One region of the Ancylobacter sp. SL191 genome, then DNA from elsewhere that is predicted to be linked to it. Evidence: predicted binding sites of a transcription regulator. Region 1 holds the regulator's gene; each other region holds the start of a gene.
The links. Region 1 encodes LexA, which represses DNA repair genes until DNA is damaged. Its sites were predicted from a motif close to TGTTCNNNNTGTGTTCNG; they were not measured.

Region 1 (3,207 bases):
GGCGAGCCCCCCCAGCGGCAAGACGCGCGAATAAGGATCATCCTCGTCCGGCCCGGCCATCACCGATGTCGCCAGCAGCGCGTCTTCCACCGTGAGCGCGAAGACCGACACGCAGTCCAGCGAGCGGCAAGCGGGCACGACGCCGCGCGTCGAGACAAGGCCGAGACTGGGCTTCAGACCGACAATATTGTTCAGCCCCGCTGGCACGCGGCCGGACCCCGCCGTGTCCGTCCCCAGCGCAAAGGCCACGAGCCCCGCCGCGACCGCAACCGCCGAGCCGGAGCTCGACCCGCCCGGCACCAGATCATCGCGCACGGGATTTCGCGGCGTGCCATAGGGTGAGCGCGTGCCGTTGAGCCCGGTGGCGAACTGGTCGAGATTGGTCTTGCCGAGGATGATCGCCCCCGCCCGGCGCAGCCGCGCCACCGCCGCCGCGTCGCGCGTGGCTGGATAGGCATAGTCCGGGCAGGCACAGGTGGTCGGCAGGCCGGCGACGTCGATGTTGTCCTTCACCGCGAAGGGCACGCCGTAGAGCGGCATCTGGGCGGGGTCGGCGCCCTCCAGCCGCGCGAGCTGGGTCGTGATGCCGGCATCGTCGACCAGCGCCGTGAACACCGCCGGATCGCCATGCGCCACGATAAGTGCCCGCGCCCGCGCCACCGTTTCCGCCGGCCGGGCCCGCCCCGCGCGGTGGGCGGCGACAATGTCAGCTATGGTTCCGATCACGACTCGCGCCTTTCGTGCTGCACGCAGGACTATGCATAGGCATTAGGCAATATCTGGGCCATTGCATACAGATAACCGACCTGTCTGTCGCGCGCCAGAGTTGCGGCAGGGCGAGAATTCCCCGTTGTGGAACACACAAAGAACGGATAGTGTTTGTTCGTGATTTGTTTCGCTTAACGGCCCTCGGGCGCCCTACAGACGGATCGGGATCGATGCTCACCCGCAAACAGCACGAGCTGCTGCTCTTCATCGACGAACGCCTGAAAAGGGACGGCGTGCCCCCCTCCTTCGAGGAAATGAAGGAGGCGCTGGACCTGCGGTCGAAATCGGGCATTCACCGCCTGATCACGGCGCTGGAAGAGCGCGGCTTCATCCGCCGCCTGCCCAACCGGGCACGCGCGCTCGAAGTACTCCGCCTGCCGGAAGACGCGCAGTCCCGCCCCGCGCGCGCCGCCTTTGCGCCGAATGTCATCGAGGGCAGCCTTGGGCGGGTGAAGCTTCCCTCTGCCGCTGTGGAGGAGGATTCCCGGCGCCCGGTGGCCATCCCCATTGTCGGCCGCATCGCCGCCGGCTCACCCATCTCCGCCATCCAGTCGCCCGACAGCACGATCAACATGCCGCCGGAAATGCTCTCGGGCGGCGAGCATTTCGCCCTTGAGGTGCGCGGTGATTCGATGATCGAGGCCGGCATCTTCGACGGTGATCTCGCGCTGATCCGCAAATCCGATACCGCCAGCACCGGCGATATCGTGGTGGCGCTGATCGATGATGAGGACGCCACGCTGAAACGCCTGCGCCGTAAAGGCGCCTCCATCGCGCTGGAGGCCGCCAATCCGGCTTATGAGACCCGCATCTTCGGCCCCGACCGGGTGCAGATCCAGGGCCGTCTCGTCGCGCTGTTCCGGCGCTACTGAGCGGGAACGGCCGCGTTTCCGGGAGCGGCTCGTGGACCGGCATCGACCGGCTCGTCGCGTCTCACCGGCGTGGAGGCAGTGCCGCTGGCAGCCACGGCCGGGCGCCATCCGGTGGGCGGGAGTCGATCACCCGCCAGAGGACCTTTGGTCTCGGTTCGTGTGGTGGTGCGGTAGGCCGTTCAGGTGCCGTCGCCAGAGGTGACGGTGGCCGGAGAACGGGCGCGTACGGCTGGGGCCGATGCGAACCGATCGCGCCGGGTGCGGTCGGCGACGCGGCTGAAGACGCCATCGCTCCAGATAGTACGTCGTCAGGCGGCATAGTGGTGGAGAGTGGCGTGGCGCTCTCGTTCACGTTCGGGAGTGGCGCCTCCGTGCGACGGGATATGCGATCATCAGGCAGCGCAGGGTTGGCCGCATCGGTGGGGGCACTCGCCGGCGCGCTGCCGGGGGCGCCCCCTTGAGGAGTGCCTCTGGCGCGAGCGTCGACAGAGGCACGCACTCCGCTCTCCGCTGCGCTCTGCGGCGAAGGATGCTGCGTCTGCTCGACCATGCTGCGCGCCAGAATGTGAGCCGTCGTCTCCGCCGGTCCCTCAACGGGAGCGCCGCCCCCCCCGCGCGGGCCACCATCTTCATCGTCAGTGATACCATCTTCGGCATCAGCAAGGCCGGTGAGCCCGGCCATTGCCGCGGGTTCCGGCCCGACCTCATCGCGGTACAGCGCCAGCGCCGAGGTCTGCCGTCGTGGATCGATGCGCAGCACCTGCGCCGCGCAGTCATGGGGCGGCGCCTCGGTGGTGATCAGCAGCCCCACGCGCCGGCAGTCCTCCTCCAATGAGGCGCGGTGGCGCGACAAGGCGACGATCTCGCCGCCCGCCAGGCGCAGCGTACAGCCCAGCGGATCGCAGCGCGCCGCCTGCGTCAGGCTCGGATCCTCGAGGCGCGCGCGTTCGCCCTCGGCACTGAGCCATTGCTCGACGACGAAGCGGCCGGTAAGGCCGCGATCACGGTCGCCCATCAGCGCCAGTCGCCCGTCGCTCTGGCGCACCGCCACCGTCCGCCCCTCGCGGTCGACCAGTATGTCCGGCCGGTCGCGCAGCGGCGCCAGCGCGAGCCCGGCCAGCGCCAGCACGGGTGCGACGAGCATCAGCCGACTGCGCAGCAGGCAGAAGGCGGTAAGCGCTAGCGCGAACAGCACGAGGCTCGCCAGCGGCAGCGCCGGCAGGCCGCGATCAGCACCGGGCACGGCGGCGACGGCGCGGGAGATATCGACCATCCGCCCGATGCCCCAGCCCATCACATGCCAGGCCGGCGCGTCCCAGCCGAACGGAATGAGCAGCGCCCCCGCCAACCCCGCCGGCATGATGATGAAGGAGGCGATCGGCATCGCCGCGAGATTGGCGATGAGGCTCAGCGGCGCGAGTCGCTGGAAGTGATAGGCGGCGAAGGGCGCGGTCGCGAGGCCCGCCGCCAGCGATGTCAGCACCAGAGCGGCGATATAGACCGCCGGCCGGTGCAGCCAGCCAAGCCGCGCGCCCGGCAGTTCCGCCACCTGCCGCCCCCATCGCGC
Region 2 (3,207 bases), 1.5 Mb from region 1:
GATGCCGCGCCCGGCGTCAAGCAGCGACTTGGCGCCGAAGGCGACGAACAGCACCCCGGTGACGCGGGTAATGATCCGCCCGTGGCGCTGGAACATGCGGCGCACCGGGGCAAGGCCCGCCGCCCAGATCAGGATGATGTCGGCGAGGATGAAGCCCACCAGCGCCGCCGCCAGCAATTGCGGCGCCGCGTCCCAGGTGAGGCCCGAGGCGTAGCTGGCGGTGAGGGCGGTGAACATCGACACCGAGACCGGGTAGGCCTTCGGGTTGGTGAGGCCGAACAGGATGCCGGTCATCAGCGGCCGGCGGGCGCCCACCGCGCCGTCGCCGCCGTCCCGCGCGCGGATTGCCTTGATGCCGAGATAGCAGAGGTAAAGCCCGCAGCCGATGCCGAGCAGGTCGAACAGGGTCGGCCCGAGCTGGTTAACACCGATGATGGCGGCGAGCGCGAGCGCCGACCAGAACAGGTCGCCCACCAGATGGCCGCCAACGAAGCGCGCCCCCGCCGGGCGGCCATGCGCCGCGGCGAGCGAGAACAGCGCGAGGAAAGCCGGCCCGGGCATAAGCACGTATAAGGCGCCCGCGAGCGCGGTCATCAGGTAAAGGCCATAGGACATTGGGTAAGACCTTTGGTGACGACCGCTGGGGGAGGGCCGCTGGACGGATGGCAAGGTTTGCATCAGCATCGGCGGCAACACGGGCGGCGTCAATCGTCGCGGCGGCAGAGGGGGATACCGGCGATGGGGTAATCCCGCCGGTGGCGACGCTGCGCATTTCCGGACCGGCCCTGTGGCGCGGACTGGGGCTTGCGCTCGCTTGGCTGTCGCTGCTCCCGCTGGGTCTCGCCCCAAGCCAGGCGCAGGTGCCGACGACCGCCCCGGCAGAGATGCGCGCCGAGGCGCACACCGCGCCGCCGCTGCGCGTGGGGGCGACGCTGCTCAACATGCCCTGGGAGTTCTACAATGCCGCCGGCGACGTGATCGGCTTCGAGGCCGATCTCGTGCGGGCCATCGGGGACCAGCTCGGCCGACCGGTCGAGATCACCGACCTGCGTTTCGCGGAGCTGTTCACGGCGCTGCAGGAGGGGCGGATCGATATCGCCATATCCTCGCTCAGCATCACGCCCGAACGCCTGAAAGGCTTCGACTTCACCCAGCCTTATTACCGCACCACCCAGGCTCTGGTGGTGATGCGCCGTTCGCCGGTTCGCGCGCTGGGCGACCTGAAGGACCGGAGGGTCAGCGTCATCCCTCAGACCACCAGCGACCAATGGGTGAGCGCGCACCGCGCGCAGTACCGCATCGGCGACGTCCACCATGTGCGCACGCTGGATGAGGGGCTCGCCGCGCTCAGCCGCCGCGAGGTCGATGCCCATATCGGCGACATGCCGGCGCTGCTCTACCGCCTGCTCGGGCGCAGCGATCTCGCCGTGGTGGCGCGGCTCGGCACGGAGGAAAGCTACGGCCTGATGCTCGCCAAGGGCTCGCCGCTCACCGAGCCGGTGAACGCCATCGTGTCCCGGCTGAAGACCGACGGCACGCTGGCGCGCATCCACCAGACCTGGTTCGGCAGCCTGCCCGCGCCCGGCTCGCCGGTCACGCAGGTTCTGCCCCGGCCCTGAGGGCGCTGTCGCCGCGCGTGGAAAAAGCGGTGCAGAATCGCCGATTCGTTGCTGCCCTCGCCAAACGGGCATGGCGATGCCATTTTGTTCTCCCAATCTTTTGTCCCAAGAATCAAAAACCATGACTGCGAGCGGGCCCTTGGCCGATCCCCGGAACCAGCCGCCGGACGATGAGTTCGATATTCCCTTCGACCTGCCGGCGCGTGTGGAAGCTCCCGCGCCGAAGCCGGGCGGCATTGCCGCGCGGGCATCGGCGCTGGCCAGTCCCGGCCGGCCGGCGGCCAGCGGCGTCTATCTCGACGGGCTGAACCCCGAGCAGCGCGCCGCCGTGGAGGCGACCGAAGGCCCGGTGCTCGTGCTCGCCGGCGCCGGCACCGGCAAGACCCGCGTGCTCACCACCCGCATCGCTCACATTCTCTCGCTCGGCCGCGCCTGGCCCTCGCAGATTCTCGCCGTGACCTTCACCAACAAGGCCGCGCGCGAGATGAAGGAGCGCATCGGCGCCATGGTCGGCGAGCAGGTGGAGGGCATGCCGTGGCTCGGCACCTTCCACTCCATCGGCGTGCGCATGCTGCGTCGCCATTCGGAACTGGTGGGGCTGCGCTCTGGCTTCACCATTCTCGACACGGACGACCAGATCCGGCTGCTGAAGCAGCTGCTTCAGGCGGAGGCGATCGACGAGAAGCGCTGGCCGGCGCGGCTGCTCGCCAACACCATCGACGGCTGGAAGAATCGCGGCCTGTCGCCCGATCAGGTGTCCGCCGGCGAGGGCGCGGCCTTCGCCAATGGGCGCGGGCAGAAGCTTTATGCCGCCTATCAGGCGCGACTGAAGGCACTGAACGCCGTCGATTTCGGCGATCTCCTGCTGGAGAGCATCCGCCTGCTGCGCGAGAACCCGGACGTGCTGGCGGAGTACCACAAGCGTTTCCGCTACATCCTGGTCGACGAGTATCAGGACACCAACGTCGCCCAGTATCTGTGGCTGCGGCTGCTGGCGCAGGGCTCGCGCAATGTGTGCTGCGTCGGCGATGACGACCAGTCGATCTATGGCTGGCGCGGTGCCGAGGTGGACAACATCCTGCGCTTCGAGAGCGATTTTCCCGGCGCGACCGTGGTGCGGCTGGAGCGCAATTACCGCTCCGACGGGCATATTCTCGGCGCCGCCGGCCACCTCATCGCCCATAATGAGGGCCGGCTCGGCAAGACGTTGTTCTCGGAGGGCCAGTCCGGCGAGAAGGTGACGGTGACCGGCGCCTGGGACAGCCAGGAAGAGGCCCGCGCCATTGGCGAGGAAATCGAGCAGCTTCAGCGCCAGGCCCATCCGCTCAATCAGGTCGCCATTCTCGTGCGCGCCTCGTTCCAGATGCGCGAATTTGAAGACCGTTTCGTCACGCTGGGGCTGAATTACCGCGTCCTTGGCGGCCCGCGCTTTTATGAGCGGGCGGAAATCCGCGACGCGCTGGCCTATCTGCGCGTCATCGTCTCGCCCTCCGACGACCTTGCCTTCGAGCGCATCGTCAATGTGCCCAAGCGCGGCCTTGGCGACGCGGCACTGCGGCAGATCCACGACCATGCCCGTGCCGCGCAA
Region 3 (3,207 bases), 480 kb from region 1:
GCGCCTGCCCATCCCACCCAACCGTCCCCTTCGGCGTCAGAATCGCCCAGTCCATGGCGGGAAAGCGCGTGCGGAAGAAGGGGGCGGCCGCCTCAACGATGAAATGCTCGGGCTCGAACCAGGCGACGAAACGCTCGCGCCCGTTCTCCGCGCCCAGCGCCCGGAAGCGCACGAAGGCGTGCATCTTGTGAATGTCGCGCCGCACCGCCTTCGCCATCAGCGCGAGCCGATGCACCAGCGGATCGGCCGGGTTGTCGATCAGCCGCCGCTCGCCATGCAGCACCCGCCAGATCAGCGTGTAGAGCCGGGCGAAGCGGTCGGGGTCGTGATGGCAGAGCACCAGCGGGATCAACTCGCCGAGGGCGCGCGGCAGCGCGAGGGCAGGGGCCTCGCCCGCCTCGGCCGGGCCGGCGGGGAGGGCGCCGAACAGATCGCTACAGGCGCTCTCGGCCTCGGGCTCGCCCGGCTCGCGCATCCGCCAGACGACATGTTCCGGCGCCACACCCGCCGCAATCAGCCGACGCACGGCGCGGCGGAAGCCGTCGCGGTCGGCGCCATAGGCCAGGCTCACGGCCTCCATGGCACGGGTGGGCGCGTTCACGCGAACAGCTCGAGCTGACGGGCCGGCGGGGCGAGGCGTTCGCGCAGATCGGACCGGTCGGTGAGTTTCAGCGGGTGATGGTCGGCGGTGATGAGGAAGGCGCGCGCCCGCTTCACGCCCGTGCTCAGCCGGCCGATATCATCCAGCGTCAGCCGCGTCTGGCGCCGGGCGCGCAGGATGCGGTCGACCGCCCGCGCGCCGAGGCCTGGCACGCGCAGCAGGAGTTCGCGATCGGCGGCGTTGACATCCACCGGGAAGCGTTCGCGGTGCTTCAGCGCCCAGGCGAGCTTGGGATCGATGTCGAGGTCGAGCATCCCCGCGCTGCCGCCGGCGGCGATTTCGTCGACGCTGAAGCCGTAATAGCGCAGCAGCCAGTCCGCCTGGTACAGCCGGTTCTCGCGCCGGAGCGGGGCGGCTTTCACCGGCAGCACGCGGCTCGCCTCGGGGATCGGGCTGAAGGCGGAGTAATAGACGCGCCGCAGGCCATAGCCGCCATAAAGCCCGGCGCTGGTGCGCAGCACCGTCTCGTCCGTGGTGTCGTCCGCGCCGACGATCATCTGCGTGCTCTGTCCGGCCGGGGCGAAGCGGCGGCGTTCCTCCTTGGCCTCGACAATCCGCTCCTGCATCTGACCCATCGTCGCCTTGATGCCCGGCGCGTCCTTCTCCGGCGCCAGCGATTTCAGACTGATGTCGGAGGCGAGCTCGATGTTCACCGACAGTCGGTCGGCCCACAGGCCGGCCTGCTCGACCAGCCAGGGGCTCGCCTCGGGAATGGCCTTGAGGTGGATGTAACCGGCGAAGCCGTGGTCGCGGCGCAGCGTGCGCGCGACCAGCATCATCTGCTCCATCGTGTAGTCGGGCGAGCGGATGATGCCGGAGGAGAGGAACAGCCCCTCGATATAGTTGCGCTTGTAGAAGCCGAGCGTGATGCGCACCACCTCGTCGACCGAGAGCCGCGCCCGCTCCACATTGGAGGAGCGCCGGTTGATGCAATAGGCGCAGTCGAACAGGCAGTAATTGGTCAGCAGGATTTTCAGCAGCGCCACGCAGCGCCCGTCCGGCGTGTAGGAATGGCAGATGCCGGCGCCCGTGGTGGAGCCGATGCCGTCCCTCGCAGCCTTGCGCCCCCGTGCCCCGGAGGAGGCGCAGGAGGCGTCATATTTCGCGGCGTCGGCAAGGATGCCTAGCTTGGCCTTGAGAGTATCATCCACGCGGAAATTCCTTCCGCGTTCATGTTATGTTCTCTTGATGGGCGGTCAACCCCCGCGGGGTGTGGTGCCCGGCCGCGGGGCCGGGCACGCAAATTCAGTCGGTCAGGCCACCTTCTTGGTCTTGGCGATCAGATCGACGAAGCGGTCGAACAGATAGTGGCTGTCCTGCGGGCCGGGGCTCGCCTCGGGGTGATACTGCACGGAGAAGACCGGCTTGTCGGTCAGCTCGATGCCGGCATTGGAGCCATCGAACAGCGAGACATGGGTCTCGCGCGCGGTCGCCGGCAGGCTGTCGCGGTCGACCGCGAAGCCGTGATTCATCGAGGTGATCTCGACCTTGCCGGTGGTCATGTCCTTCACCGGGTGGTTCGCGCCGTGATGGCCCTGATGCATCTTCATCGTGCGCCCACCCACCGCCAGGCCGAGCATCTGGTGGCCGAGGCAGATGCCGAAGGTCGGGATGCCCCGGTCGATGATGTCGCGAATCACCGGCACGGCATATTCGCCGGTTGCCGCCGGGTCGCCTGGGCCGTTGGAGAGGAACACGCCGTCCGGGTTCAGCGCCAGCACCTCCTCGGAGGTGGCGGTCGCCGGCAGCACGGTCACCTTGCAGCCGGCGCGGGCGAGCAGGCGCAGGATGTTGCGCTTGATGCCGTAGTCGATGGCGACGACGTGATGCACCGGCGCGGTCTGCTGGCCGTAGCCCTGCGGCCACTGCCACGGGGTCTCGTCCCAGGTGAAGCGCTGGGCGCTGGTGACCATCGGCACGAGGTCCATGCCGACAAGGCCCGGCCACGCGGCCGCTTCCTTCTTCAGCGCCTCGACATCGAACTTCCCGTCGGCGGCATGGGCGATCATCGCATTGGGCATGCCCTTGTCGCGGATCAGCGCGGTGAGCGCGCGCGTGTCGATGCCGGAGATGGCGATGATGCCGCGCGCCTTCAGCCACTGGTCGAAATGGCGGGTGGCGCGGTAATTCGAGGGATCGGTGATGGCCGAATGCAGCACCACGCCGCGTACGCCTGAGGCGCCGGCCATCGAGATCGTCTCGATGTCGTCCTCATTGGTGCCGACATTGCCGATATGGGGGAAGGTGAAGGTGATGATCTGCCCGGCATAGGACGGATCGGTCAGCACTTCCTGATAACCCGTCATCGCCGTGTTGAAGCACACCTCGCCGACTGCCTGGCCGGTGGCACCCAGCCCGAAGCCTTCAAGGACGGTGCCGTCGGCCAGCACGAGGAGGGCGGTCGGGAGGGGCTCGGCCCACACGTCGCCGCCGGAGAGCTGTTCAGCGCTACCGCTCATTGATCTTGTTCCCTGTCGTTGTGTGCCCTAATTAGTCGGTCGCCGCGCCGGACGCCAGCCTTGAGGCTGCGCATCTGTCCCTCGTCA

Region 2: the regulator LexA is predicted to act here: its motif matches at 1,694-1,711, upstream of OU996_RS07450 (ATP-dependent helicase).
Region 3: the regulator LexA is predicted to act here: its motif matches at 1,829-1,846, upstream of OU996_RS12215 (putative DNA modification/repair radical SAM protein).

Annotation. Positions count from the first base shown of each region.
Region 1 covers NZ_CP113056.1:3,151,225-3,154,431, reverse strand. Annotated here, with positions in the region: gene atzF (allophanate hydrolase) at 1-726, opposite strand, end outside; gene lexA (transcriptional repressor LexA) at 939-1,640, shown strand; gene OU996_RS14275 (ComEC/Rec2 family competence protein) at 1,702-3,207, opposite strand, start outside.
Region 2 covers NZ_CP113056.1:1,651,868-1,655,074, forward strand. Annotated here, with positions in the region: gene OU996_RS07440 (LysE family translocator) at 1-615, opposite strand, end outside; gene OU996_RS07445 (substrate-binding periplasmic protein) at 756-1,619, shown strand; gene OU996_RS07450 (ATP-dependent helicase) at 1,759-3,207, shown strand, end outside.
Region 3 covers NZ_CP113056.1:2,675,672-2,678,878, forward strand. Annotated here, with positions in the region: gene OU996_RS12210 (UdgX family uracil-DNA binding protein) at 1-580, opposite strand, end outside; gene OU996_RS12215 (putative DNA modification/repair radical SAM protein) at 598-1,812, opposite strand; gene carA (glutamine-hydrolyzing carbamoyl-phosphate synthase small subunit) at 1,915-3,120, opposite strand.